3 regions of the Mesorhizobium sp. WSM3864 genome follow, and region 3 is predicted to be linked to each of the others. Evidence: predicted binding sites of a transcription regulator. Region 3 holds the regulator's gene; each other region holds the start of a gene.
What was found. The regulator PhoB, encoded in region 3, activates phosphate uptake and scavenging genes when phosphate is short. The targets are predictions, from matches to a motif close to TGTCATNNANCTGTCAT.

Region 1 (4,173 bases), 270 kb from region 3:
ACGTCTTGGTGTGAAATGATTCTGTTAACCAACGCGGAACCTTTGAGGGGCCGGGCAATTTCATGTTCATGACCGATCAGATGTCCAGATTGCGTCCGGTTTTCGCGTGGGCAGCGCTTGGCGTGCTTGTCGCGGCTGGCGCCGCGCAGTCGGCGGCTGCCCTGAGAGAAGCCGAGCCCTCGCCCCCTGATGCCAAAACCGCGCAGCAGATGTTTGCCGACGCCCCGGACGGGGTCGACCCGATCGTCACCGGCCCGGTCAGCGCCGCCTTCAAGCAGCGCCAGAAGGCAGCCAACTGCGACACCGCCGTCTGGCCGAACATTCCCGCGACCTGCTATCCGGACTAATTGCGGACGGCTTTCTGACAACGGTAGCACTCCGGCACATGCCCCCGTGCCCTGCCGGACAGTCCGGCAGGAAATAGGGGGGTGCCTCGTCCCGACCCTAAGCCGACCGCACCGGATCGAGCGTGACCTTGTAGAGCTCGTTGTCGTCGCGATCCATCAGCCGCACCGTTAGTTGCTCGGTGGCGCCGGAAATGTCGACCAGGCCGAAGAACTGCAGGCCCGCTGATGGCGGCAGGTTCTGGCCCTGCTCGGCGCTCGGCGCCTTGATGAACTTCAGCTCGGGCCCGAAGGTCATGTCGAGATCGTTGGGACCGAAGGTGCCGGCGTGGATCGGGCCGGAGACGAATTCCCAGAACGGGTTGAAATCCTGGAACTGCGCCTTGTCCGGATTGTAGTAATGCGCCGCCGTATAGTGGACGTCGGCGGTCAGCCACACCGTGTTGGTGATGCCGGCGTTCTTGATGTAGCGCAGCAGGTCGGCGAACTCGAGCTCGCGGCCTTTTGGCGTGCCATTGTCGCCGTTGCTGACCGCCTCGGCGCCGGCCTTTTTGGCCGCGTCGTTCCAGACGACGAGGCCGAGCGGCATGTCGGCGGCGATGATCTTCCAGGTCGCCTTGGAATTCGCCAGCTCGCGCTTCAGCCACTGCGTCTGCTGCTCGCCGAGCATGCGCGACTTCGGCGTCAGCGTGTCCTCCATGTCGGGGCCGTTCGGGCCGCGATAGGAGCGCATGTCGAGGAAGAACACGTCGAGCAGCGGCCCGTGGGCGATCTTGCGATAGACGCGTCCCGGTTCCGAAGGCTCGTAGCGGATGGTCGTCATTTCATGGAAGGCGCGCGCCGCTCGGGCCGCCAGCACATGGATGGATTTTTCAGTGTAGCGGTTGTCGGCCGTCAGGTCCTTCGAATCCGACCAGTTGTTCACCACCTCGTGGTCGTCCCACTGGTAGAAGGTCGGGCAGATGGCGCTAAGCTCGAGCACGTGCTTGTCCATCATGTTGTACTTCCACTGGTCGCGATATTCGTCCAGCGTTTCGGCGACCTTGCGCTTGCCGTCGATCATGACGACGTTCTTCCACTTGCCGCCGCCGGGCAGGTCGACCTCGTCCTTCATGGCGCCGTCGGCATAGATCGTGTCGCCGGAATGGAGGAAGAAGTCAGGCGTATGCTTGGCGATGGTGGAGTAGGTCTTCATGCCGGTCTCGTCGATGCCCCAGCCCTGGCCGGCGGTGTCGCCCGACCACGCGAAGCGCACGTCGCGCTTCGACGCCGGCGCGGTGCGGAAACGGCCGACGATCGGCTCGGAGACGGCGTTGATGTCGGAAAGATCGGCGGCCGTCATCCGGTAGAAAATGTCCTGGTCGGCGGCGAGGTCGGTGAGCAGCCGCTTCACCGTATAGTCGCTGGCGGGCGAGGTATCGAGCGGCGCCAGCCTGACGGCGTCGGCGAAGCTTTCGGTGGTCGACACTTCGTACATCACGCGCGCCGGCCGGTCGGTGCGGGTCCAGATCACGCCGGAGGTGGCGTCGATATCGCCGGACTGGACGCCGTGGGTGAAGGCCGGGCGCTGATTGGCGCGCGAATAGTAAGGCAACGCGAGACCGGAGGCGCCGACTAGGCCAAAGGCGCTGGCCGAGGTGACGAAAGCGCGGCGGGTTAACGAGAGCTTGTTCATGGCTGTCTCCGGATGGCGTTGAACGGGACCGCAAACCTCCGGCCTCAATGTTTCAGGCGCATATCGGAACCATGAAATTTTGATAACAGTTCACAGCTCTCCCTTCTCCCCTTGCGGGAGAAGGGGAAGTCGCGCTTTAGGCCGCCTGCGGTTCCGGCTCAAAAGCCGGCTTGCTCGTGTTGATCAAGAGCGAAATACAGGCCGCGGCTATGCCGGTCATGCCGGCGATCAGGAAGGCAAGCTCGTAATTGCCCTGCAATTCGCGCATCGTGCCGCCGAAGGCCGCCGCCGCCGCGGCGCCCACCTGGTGGCCGGCGACGATCCAGCCGAACACGATCGGGCCGCTGCGGTCGCCGAAAGCTTCGTTGGCGAGCCTGAGCGTCGGCGGCACTGTGGCGATCCAGTCTAGTCCATAGAGCACGGCGAAGATGATCAGGCTGACGGCCGAGAAGCCGGAATAGGGCAGATAGATCAGCGACAAGCCGCGCACGGCGTAATAGACGCCAAGCAGCTTGCGCGGATCGAAACGATCGGTGAGCCAGCCGGACAGCGTCGTGCCGATCAGGTCGAAGATGCCCATCATCGACAATAGCCCGGCTGCCTGCACCTCGCCGATGCCCATGTCGCCGCAAAAGGCGATGAGGTGCGTGCCGACGAGGCCGTTTGTGGTGAAACCGCAGACAAAGAATGTGGCGAACAGGTACCAGAACACCCTGGTTCCCGCGGCACGGCGCAACGTGTTCAGCGTATGCGCCAGGAAATTGCCTTGCGCGGCCGGCGACACCGGCGGCACGTCGTCGGCATCGGCGCCATAACGCACCTGGCCGATGGAAGCCGGGCGCTCCGGCACCAGCAGAAAGACCAGCGGCACGAGAGCCGCCGTGGCAATGGCGATGGCAACGGCGACCGGCTTCCAACCTCCCGACTGAGCCAGCGAGGCGAGCAGCGGCAGGAACACCAGCAGGCCGGTCGCGCTGGAGGCGGACATCAGCCCCATCACCAGGCCGCGATTGGTCTTGAACCAGCGATTGACGATGGTGGCGCCGAGCACGGTCGCGACCGCGCCCGAGCCGATGCCCGAAAATACCCCCCATGTGATCAGCAGATGCCACGGCTTGGTCATCAGCAGGCTGAGCGCTGTGGAGCCCGACATGATCAGCAGCGCGGCAAGCAGTGTGCGGCGTAGCCCGATCCGCTCCATCAACGCCGCGGCAAATGGCCCGGTGAGGCCATAGAGGAAGATGCCGACCGCGGCGGCAAGCGAGACGACATCGCGCCGCCAGCCGAAGCTCTCTTCCAGCGGCAGCATCATGACCGCCGGCGCGGAACGGAGACCGGCGGCGATCAGCAGGCAGAAGAAGATGACTGCGACGACGACGAAGGCGTAGCGCTGGCCAAAGGGGCGGGAATGAGTTATCATGTTACTGACCGGTACGTTGCAATGGAGCGGCGCCATTCATACGTACCGGTCAGTAACATTGTCAAGCGAGTTTGTTGAATGCCATCGGACAAAAAAATTGAAGCGTCGATCAGCGGAGCCGGCACGGCGCCGGCGCCGAAGGCTGCCGACAAGATCCTCGACGTGGCGCGCGACCTGTTCTATCGCGAAGGCATCCGGGCGATCGGCGTCGATGAGATCGTCAGGCGCGCCGGCGTCACCAAGCCCAGCCTGTACCGGACCTTCCCGTCCAAGGACGAACTCGCCGCTTCCTATCTGCGCAAGTACGACCTCGAATTCTGGCAGCGGTTCGACGAGGCGGTGGACGCGCATCCTGGCAATCCGCGCGCGCAGATCATCGCTTTCCTCACCCGCGTCGGCAAACGCACGCAGAGGCCGGACTATCGCGGCTGCGGCATGACCAATGCGGCGGTCGAATATCCCGAGCACGGCCATCCCGCGCGGGTGGTGAGCGAGAACAACAAGCAGGAATTGCGCCGGCGCCTGCGCGCCATGGCGGCCGCGATGGGTGCGAGTGATTCCGACACGCTCGGCGATGGGCTGCTGCTGCTGATCGAGGGCGCCTATATCAGCGGCCAATTGTTCGGCCTCGACGGACCGGCGGCATCGGTCGCCCGTAACGCCGATCTGCTGATTGAAGCCAGCTTGAAGAAATAGTGGTCCGCACCGTCCGACTGCCCAGTTCCGGGCGTCGA
Region 2 (4,173 bases), on a different contig from region 3:
CCGCGCCCAGTCGGGCGTCGCCTCGCCGGAGGGCGACAGCAAAAGGTTGCGGTCAACCACCCGGTAGTGCTCGCGCAGCGCGCCGAGGAAGCCGGTGTAATAGGGGTGGGTGATCCCGGCCGTGGTAAGGATATGATAGGGCAGGAAGGCGGGGCTCACCGAGCCCAGATTCTCGACCGGACCGGAGCGGTTCGACCAGATGATCAGCGGCGTGTCGTGATGCTCGAGCGCTGCCTCGGGCGTCGGTTCCTTGCGCGGCGCGACATTGTCCTTGAGGAAGCCGGTCTCGACATAGACCGGGCCGAGCGGCGGCAGGTGGTCGCCGAAGAAGGCGATGATGGTCGGCCGCTCGCGCTTCTTCGCCCAGTCGATCAGGCGCTGCAGGCCGCGATCGGCGTCGGCCGAGCCTTCGGCATAGGAGAGCAGCGATTCCCGCGCCCAGGTGCTGATCGGCGCGTCGACGCTATGGGTCGGATTGTAATAGCGGTAGGGCTCGTAGGGCCCGTGGTTCTGCAGGCTGACCGCGAACAGGAATACCGGCTCTTCGCTGGCATCGGCCTCGCGCATGATCTCGTCGGTCATCGCCGCGTCGGAGGCCAGCGGCCCGCGCTTTTCCATCGGCGGCAGCGTCTCTTCCGAGCGGAAGTCGCTGAAGCCGAAATCGGCGTAGACGGCGCCCCGGTTCCAGAACCAGTTGGTGCCCGGGTGGATGGCGCGCGCCCTATAGCCTTCGCTCTTCAGGAAAGTCGCCAGCGACGGCGTCGGCGTGCGCACATATTGCTGATAGGGAATCGAGCCCGCCGGCAGGAAGGCGTTGGAGAAGCCGGTCAGCGCCTCGAACTCGATATTGGCGGTCATGCCGCCGAATTCCGGCGAGAACATCGAGCCCGAGCGCAGCGCGCGCACCGTCGGGATCGGATCGGGCTTGATGCTGACGCCGGGAAGCTCCGTCGGATCCCAGAAGGATTCGCTCATCACCACGATGATATCGGGCTTCTGGTCGGGCACCGAGGCGGCAACCCCGGGACGCGCGATCGCATCCATCGTCTTCTCGGAATAGCCGGGCGGGGCCGAGACATGCGCCATCGGCACGTTGAGCGCGAAGGCGAGCGCGAAGCCGTTGGAGGCATAGTTCTCCTTCTGGTCCCACATGATCGGGATGATCTGCAGCCTGTCGCGCGTCCACGAGAAGGTGGCGTAGTCCATGATCGAGACGAAGAAGGCGAGCAGCGGCACGGCAAGCGTCAAGCGCGCCAGCCGTCCCTTGCGGCTGAGGATCGGCACACGCCGGCGCCAGAGCCGCCAGCCATAGACGAGCAGCGCGAGGCTGGCGACGATCGCCGCCGCAAGCAGCACTGCCGTCCAGGGGCGCTCGCGCACCAGAAGCGGCATCAGCGCCATGATCTGGCGGGCATAGAGGAAATCGGTCGGGTAGAGCGGATCGCCAAGATAGTGCGATTTCTGGTGACCGACAAAGGCCAATGCCAATGTCACCGGCGCGACGATCATCAGGCTTTGATGGCTGCGGCCGAGTATGGCGTCGAGCCCGATCAGCACCAGCGAAAAAACGATGATGGTGGTCCAGCCGGGCTTGAAGGGCTGCAGGAAGAAGTCGACGGTGCCGAAGAAGTCGCCGCGCACGATCCATTCGATGGCGAACACCAGAAGGGCGGAGGCAAGCAGCGTCGCCAGGCCGTAGCGGACAATCGGCCATCTGCGCCCCGGCAGATAGCCGGTGGACGGATCGTCTTCCAAAAATTGCGGCGCGGGTTTGGCCGCGCCTTTCCTGATCCTAGCCACTTTGCTTCCCCGGCCCATGTCACGCGTCTTCCACTCGCGTCACGCCACTGTCATCGAAATGTCACACAAAGCTAGCGCCTGTGGCGGAAATAAGAAGAGCCAGCAAACGATTCGTGAGCGGTTTTCATCAGGTGTGATCGCCAAAAAGCTTTTCAGAACAGGGAACTCGGCCGTTGTCCCGGCTGGAACAGTCGCTGAACTGGCGCTTGCGGGCTTGACTTGGCCGTCCGCCTTGCGCCAGAGGCAGGGAAAAACCAGCCGCTGGAGACGCTAACATGGCCGTCGCATTCACCTTTCCGGGACAGGGCAGCCAGGCCGTCGGAATGGGCAAGGACCTCGCCGATGCCTTTCCCGAGGCGCGCCATGTCTTCGAGGAAGTCGATGAGGCGCTCGGCGAGAAACTGTCGAAGCTGATCTGGGAGGGGCCGGAAGAAACCCTGACGCTGACGGCCAATGCCCAGCCGGCGCTCATGGCGGTGTCGCTGGCGGCCGTAAGGGCGCTGGAATCCCGCGGTTTTTCGTTGAAGGACAAGGTGGCTTATGTCGCCGGCCATTCGCTTGGCGAATATTCGGCGCTTGCCGCAGCCGGCTTCGTTTCGGTGGCCGATGCCGCGCGGCTGTTGCGCACCCGCGGCAACGCCATGCAGGCGGCGGTGCCGGCGGGCGAGGGCGCCATGGCCGCCATCATCGGGCTGGAGCAGGCCGATGTCGAAGCCGCCTGCGCCGAAGCGGCACAAGGCTCGGTCTGTCAGATCGCCAACGACAATGGCGGTGGCCAACTGGTGATTTCCGGCGCCAAGGCGGCCGTCGAACTGGCGGCGAAGCTGTGCACCGAAAAGGGTGCCAAGCGGGCGCTGATGCTGCAGGTCTCGGCACCTTTTCACTCGGCATTGATGACGCCGGCCGCCGATATCATGCGCGAGGCGCTGGGCGGAGTCGCGAAAAGCGCGCCGGTGGTTCCCATCGTCTCAAATGTTTCGGTCACGCCGACCAGCGACCCGGATGAGATTGCCCGCCGCTTGGTCGAGCAGGTCGTTGCCCGCGTGCGCTGGCGCGAGACGGTGGAATGGTTCTGCGCCAAAGGTGTCGCGACGCTTTACGAAGTTGGCGCCGGCAAGGTGCTGTCGGGCTTGGCGCGACGCATCAACCGCGATATCGCGACCGGCGCCATCGGCACGGCGGCGGAAGTCGAGGCGGCGCTGGCAACTTTAGGATAAACAGGGAACTCTTGCTGGCAGGTGCGGCATTCTTACTTCCATCCGTCTTTCTCCCTAAGCGTCGCCTCGACGATCTCGTGGCGATGACTGATCGAAGCAAAGCCGAATACCTGCGTGACTTCGTTGAGCGTGGACTCGAAGATCTCGAGGACTATTACCTGGCTGCGGAAGTACTGGAGCGGATCAGGCTTGGTGAAGAATCGGTCGTGAGCGCCGAGAACTTCTGATATGGCCTGGACAACATGACAAATGCGGAACGAGGGTCGCTCGCGGGGCGTCCGGAAGAATGAGGTTGAAGCAATGTTCGAACTGACCGGCCGTAAGGCGCTCGTCACTGGTGCATCGGGAGGCATCGGCGAGGCGATCGCCAGGGTGCTGCACAGCCAGGGCGCGATCGTCGGCCTGCACGGCACCCGCGTCGAGAAGCTGGAAACGCTGGCCGGCGAGCTCGGCGACCGCGTAAAGCTCTTCCCGGCGGATCTGACCAACCGCGATGCGGTCAAGGCGCTCGGCCAGAAGGCGGAGGCCGATCTCGAAGGCGTCGACATCCTGGTCAACAATGCCGGCATCACCAAGGACGGCCTGTTCGTGCGCATGTCGGACGCCGACTGGGATTCCGTGCTCGAGGTGAACCTGACCGCCGTGTTCCGTCTCACTCGTGAGCTCACCCATCCGATGATGCGCCGCCGCCATGGCCGCATCATCAACATCACCTCGGTGGTCGGCGTCACCGGCAATCCCGGCCAGACCAATTACTGCGCCTCCAAGGCCGGCATGATCGGCTTTTCCAAGTCGCTGGCGCAGGAGATCGCCACCCGCAACATCACCGTCAACTGCGTCGCCCCGGGTTTCATCGAATCGGCCATGACCGACAAGCTCAACAACAAGCAGAAAGAAACCATCATGGCGGCGATTCCCACCCGGCGCATGGGCACCAGCGCCGAGGTTGCCTCGGCCGTCGCCTATCTCGCGTCCAATGAGGCGGCTTATGTCACCGGCCAGACCATCCACGTGAATGGCGGCATGGCGATGATCTAGGGTATTTGAGATTCAGGTGATGCCGGCCTGCAAACGGCGGCTTCCTGCGCTTCCGCTCCGGCCCTCGAAAGCCGCCATTTTCGGCTCGGCTTGAGCTGAATCTCACACACCTGGGCGA
Region 3 (4,173 bases):
ATTTCTCGGCGATCGCCGGCGCGGTGGCGCTGTCGATCCTGGTGATCCCCGTGGTAGTGCGCACCACCGAGGACATGCTGAACCTTGTGCCCAACGCGCTGCGCGAGGCTGGCACCGCCATCGGCGCGCCGCGCTGGGTGGTGATCCGCTCGGTCGCCTATCGCGCCGCATTGTCCGGCATCGTCACCGGCATATTGCTGGCGATCGCCCGCATTTCGGGCGAGACGGCGCCGCTGCTCTTCACAGCGCTCAACAACCAGTTCTGGTCGAGCAATCTCAACGCGCCGATGGCCAGCCTGCCGGTGACCATCTTCCAGTTTGCGCTGAGCCCTTATGAGGAATGGCAGCAACTGGCCTGGACGGGCGCACTGATAATCACCCTGACGGTTCTCGGGCTGAGCATCTTCGCCCGCAGCCTTACCGGACGCAGAGAGGACAGATGAAACCGATGTTGTCCACCGACCTGAACGTAGCCGAGACGACCGCCGAGAAGGCCAAGATCGAAGTCAAGAACCTCAACTTCTACTATGGCCAGTCGAAGGCGCTGAAGGACATCAACCTGTCGCTGCCCGAGCGCAGCGTCACCGCCTTCATCGGACCTTCGGGCTGCGGAAAGTCGACGCTGCTGCGCGTGCTCAACCGCATCTACGAGCTCTACCCGAAGCAGAGCGCCGAAGGCCAGGTGCTGCTCGACGGCAAGAACATCCTCGACCGCTCGCAGGACCTCAACCTGCTCAGGACCAAGATCGGCATGGTGTTCCAGAAGCCGACGCCGTTCCCGATGTCGATCTACGAGAACATCGCCTTCGGCGTCAGGCTGTATGAGAAGATAAGCAAGGCCGAGATGGACAATCGCGTCGAACAGGCGCTGAAGCGCGCCGCGCTGTGGAACGAGGTCAAGGACAAGCTCAACGCCAGCGGCCAGAGCCTTTCGGGCGGCCAGCAGCAGCGGCTCTGCATCGCCCGCACGGTGGCGGTGAAGCCGGAGGTCATCCTGCTGGACGAGCCGGCATCGGCGCTCGATCCGCTCTCGACCGCCAAGATCGAGGAGCTGATCGACGAGCTGCAGGCCGACTACACGATCGTGATCGTCACCCACAACATGCAGCAGGCGGCGCGCGTCTCGCGGCAGACGGCGTTCATGTATCTCGGCGAGCTGATCGAATTCGACCGGACCGAAAAGATTTTCACCTCGCCCCGCGAGAAGCGCACGCAGGACTACATCACCGGCCGCTTCGGCTGAGTTCATACGAGGACATAACCATGGCCCATACGGTCGCTTCCTTCGACGAGGATCTGAGGCAGATCAGCCAGCTCATCCGCGACATGGGCGATCTTGCCGGCTCGATGGTCGGCGCGTCGACCAAGGCTCTGCTGAATTCCGACAACGCGCTGGCGCAGCGCGTGGTCTCCGACGATGCCATCATGGACGCGCGCCAGCGCGAGCTCGACGATCGCGCCATCACGCTGATCGCCAAACGCCAGCCGATGGCCGACGACCTGCGCAGCGTCGTTGGCGCCATCCGGATGGCCGGCGATCTCGAGCGCATCGGCGACCTTGCCAAGAACATCGCTAAGCGCGTCGGCTCGGTCGGCATCAGCGCCGCGCCGCGCGACCTTTCGCACTCCATCGATTCGATGGCGCAGCTGGTGCTGATCCAAGTGCAGGGCGTGATCGAGGAATACACGGCCGGCGACGCCACGGCGCTCGCCAAGCTCCGCAACGACGACGAGCGCATCGACGTCAAATACACCTCCGTCTTCCGCGAGCTCCTGACCTACATGATGGAGGATCCGCGCAACATCACGGCTTGCACGCATCTGTTGTTCTGCGCCAAGAATCTGGAGCGCATAGGCGACCACGTCACCAACATCGCCGAGAACGCCTACTATGTGCTGACCGGCACGCAATTGCCTGCGAATCGTCCTAAGCAGGACGAGACGGCGATGTCGGCGCCGGCGGCCTGACAGCGAAGGTGCCTGCTAAATGATCGCGCCACGCATCATGGTGGTGGAGGACGAGGAACCGCTGGGGGTGCTGCTCCGCTACAACCTCGAATCCGAGGGCTATCAGGTCGAGGTGGTGACGCGCGGCGACGAGGCCGAGATCCGCCTGCAGGAGAATGTGCCCGACCTTCTGGTGCTCGACTGGATGGTGCCGGCGGTGTCCGGCATCGAGCTTTGCCGGCGCCTCAGGATGCGGCCCGAGACCGAACGCCTGCCGATCATCATGCTGACCGCGCGCGGCGAGGAAAGCGACAGGGTGCGCGGCCTCTCGACCGGCGCCGACGACTATCTGGTCAAGCCGTTCTCGACGCCGGAATTCATGGCCAGGGTCAAGGCGCTGCTGCGCCGCGCCAAGCCGGAGGTGCTGTCCAGCGTGCTCAAGGTCGGCGACATCGTGCTCGATCGCGAATCGCATCGCGTCTACCGCAAGAAGAGCGAGATCCGGCTCGGCCCGACCGAGTTCAGGCTGCTGGAATTCATGATGCGGCATCCCGGCCGGGTGTTCTCGCGCAGCCAGCTGCTCGACAATGTCTGGGGCGAGACGATCTATATCGACGAGCGCACCGTGGACGTGCATGTCGGACGCCTGCGCAAGGCGGTCAACAACGGCCGGATGCCCGATGTGATCCGCACCATTCGCGGGGCGGGCTACGCGATCAGGGAAGACTAGATCCAGGGCACCGAAGGTCTGACGGGTTCTATCTGCGCTGGCGGGTTATCGAGACGCTGGTGCTTCGCCGTCCACGGGCGGAGCACGAAGCGTCGCGACGCGGCGCAGACCCGACGATCCACGCGACTTCCACGCGCCGCGGCGGTGCAGAAATTCTGCTCCGCTCATCCGACGATTGAGGTAATGGCATGGATTCCAGGGTCTCCGCGACGGAGCTTCGCTCCTGCTCCGCCCTGGAATGACGAAGCTGCGGGGCCTTCGCTAATCTCCGGCGTCTGCAGGACCCACAGAAGCCAACGATCGCTATCGAAGCTGCTCAGGCCACGTTCTTGCCCGCTCTTGCCTGCACGCCCGGGGCGAAAATCTCCTGGTCGACGAAGGTCAGCGCGCGCATGGCGCAGCCCTCGCGGATCAGCGGCAATTCGTTCGGCTCAGTATCGAAGGAGATCGAATTTGAATGCTGGCCACCGGCAGTCTGGCCGATCGCCTCGCGCAGCGCCGGCTCGATCAGGTCGAAGGCGGCGGCGCTGACGCCGACCATGGCGACCGGCGCTGGGTCGATCAGCGCGAACAGGCTGCCGAGGCCGAAGCCCAGCGCCTCCCCGGCCCGGCGATAGGCCTCGCGCTCCGGGCCATCCGTCTCGCGCGCCTTGGCCGCGAGCGCCCGCATGTCGGCGTCGCCGACATCGACCGGCTCGGCGTTCTCGCTCATCTTCATGGCGCTGCGCCAGATGGCGTAGTTGCCGGCATAGGCTTCGACGCAGCCGCGGCGTCCGCAACGGCAAAGCGCGCCGCCCGGACGATGGATCATGTGGCCGAACTCGCCGCCGGAAGAATGCGTGCCGGTGAACAGCTCGCCCTTCAGCACCAGGCCCATGCCGATGCCGTGCGAGAGCAGGATGGCGATGAAATTGTCGCGATAGCGGTCGGGATCGCGCCACTGCAGCGCCACCGCCATCATGTTACAGTCGTTTTCCATGGTGGCCGGAATGCCGAATTCCTTTTCCAGGATGTCGGCGAAGGGAATGTCGGTCAGCGGCGTGATCGGCGACCATAGCATGGCGCGGGCATGGGAATCGGTGATGCCCTGGATGCCCATGGCGATGCGGGCGACGCTGCCGACGTCGAGGTCCGGATCGTCCAGCCGGCGCCGCACGATCGCCAAGCATTCGCCGATCAGCTCGTCGCGCGGCATGGTGAGCGTATCGAGGCGGCGCTGCTCCTCGGCGATGACCTGGCCCGCATAATCGATAACGGCGACCGAGAGGAAATTGAGCGACAGCACCACCGTTACCACCGCTGCCGCCTCAGGCTTGAGCGCGAGGCCCACCTGTGGCCGGCCGCGCTTCAGAGACGCGGTCTCGCTCGGCTTGCTCTCGGCCAGGATGCCTTCCTGGATCAGGTCGGAAGAGATCGCCGAAATGGTCGAATGGCTGAGCCCGGTGGTCGCGGCGATTTCCGTGCGCGACGGCTGGCCGGCCCGGCGCAAGGCCGAG

Region 1: the regulator PhoB is predicted to act here: its motif matches at 2,091-2,107, upstream of CK215_RS10685 (alkaline phosphatase).
Region 2: the regulator PhoB is predicted to act here: its motif matches at 1,849-1,865, upstream of CK215_RS04970 (LTA synthase family protein).

What each region holds. Positions count from the first base shown of each region.
Region 1 is NZ_NSGD01000004.1:73,427-77,599, reverse strand. Features, by position in the region: gene CK215_RS10690 (hypothetical protein) at 63-347, shown strand; gene CK215_RS10685 (alkaline phosphatase) at 445-2,019, opposite strand; gene CK215_RS10680 (MFS transporter) at 2,156-3,439, opposite strand; gene CK215_RS10675 (TetR/AcrR family transcriptional regulator) at 3,518-4,135, shown strand.
Region 2 is NZ_NSGD01000002.1:133,944-138,116, reverse strand. Features, by position in the region: gene CK215_RS04970 (LTA synthase family protein) at 1-1,818, opposite strand, end outside; gene fabD (ACP S-malonyltransferase) at 2,076-3,017, shown strand; gene CK215_RS04960 (CopG family transcriptional regulator) at 3,029-3,244, shown strand; gene fabG (3-oxoacyl-[acyl-carrier-protein] reductase) at 3,318-4,055, shown strand.
Region 3 is NZ_NSGD01000004.1:339,585-343,757, forward strand. Features, by position in the region: gene pstA (phosphate ABC transporter permease PstA) at 1-443, shown strand, start outside; gene pstB (phosphate ABC transporter ATP-binding protein PstB) at 440-1,243, shown strand; gene phoU (phosphate signaling complex protein PhoU) at 1,264-1,968, shown strand; gene phoB (phosphate regulon transcriptional regulator PhoB) at 1,988-2,677, shown strand; gene CK215_RS12045 (ROK family transcriptional regulator) at 2,994-4,173, opposite strand, start outside.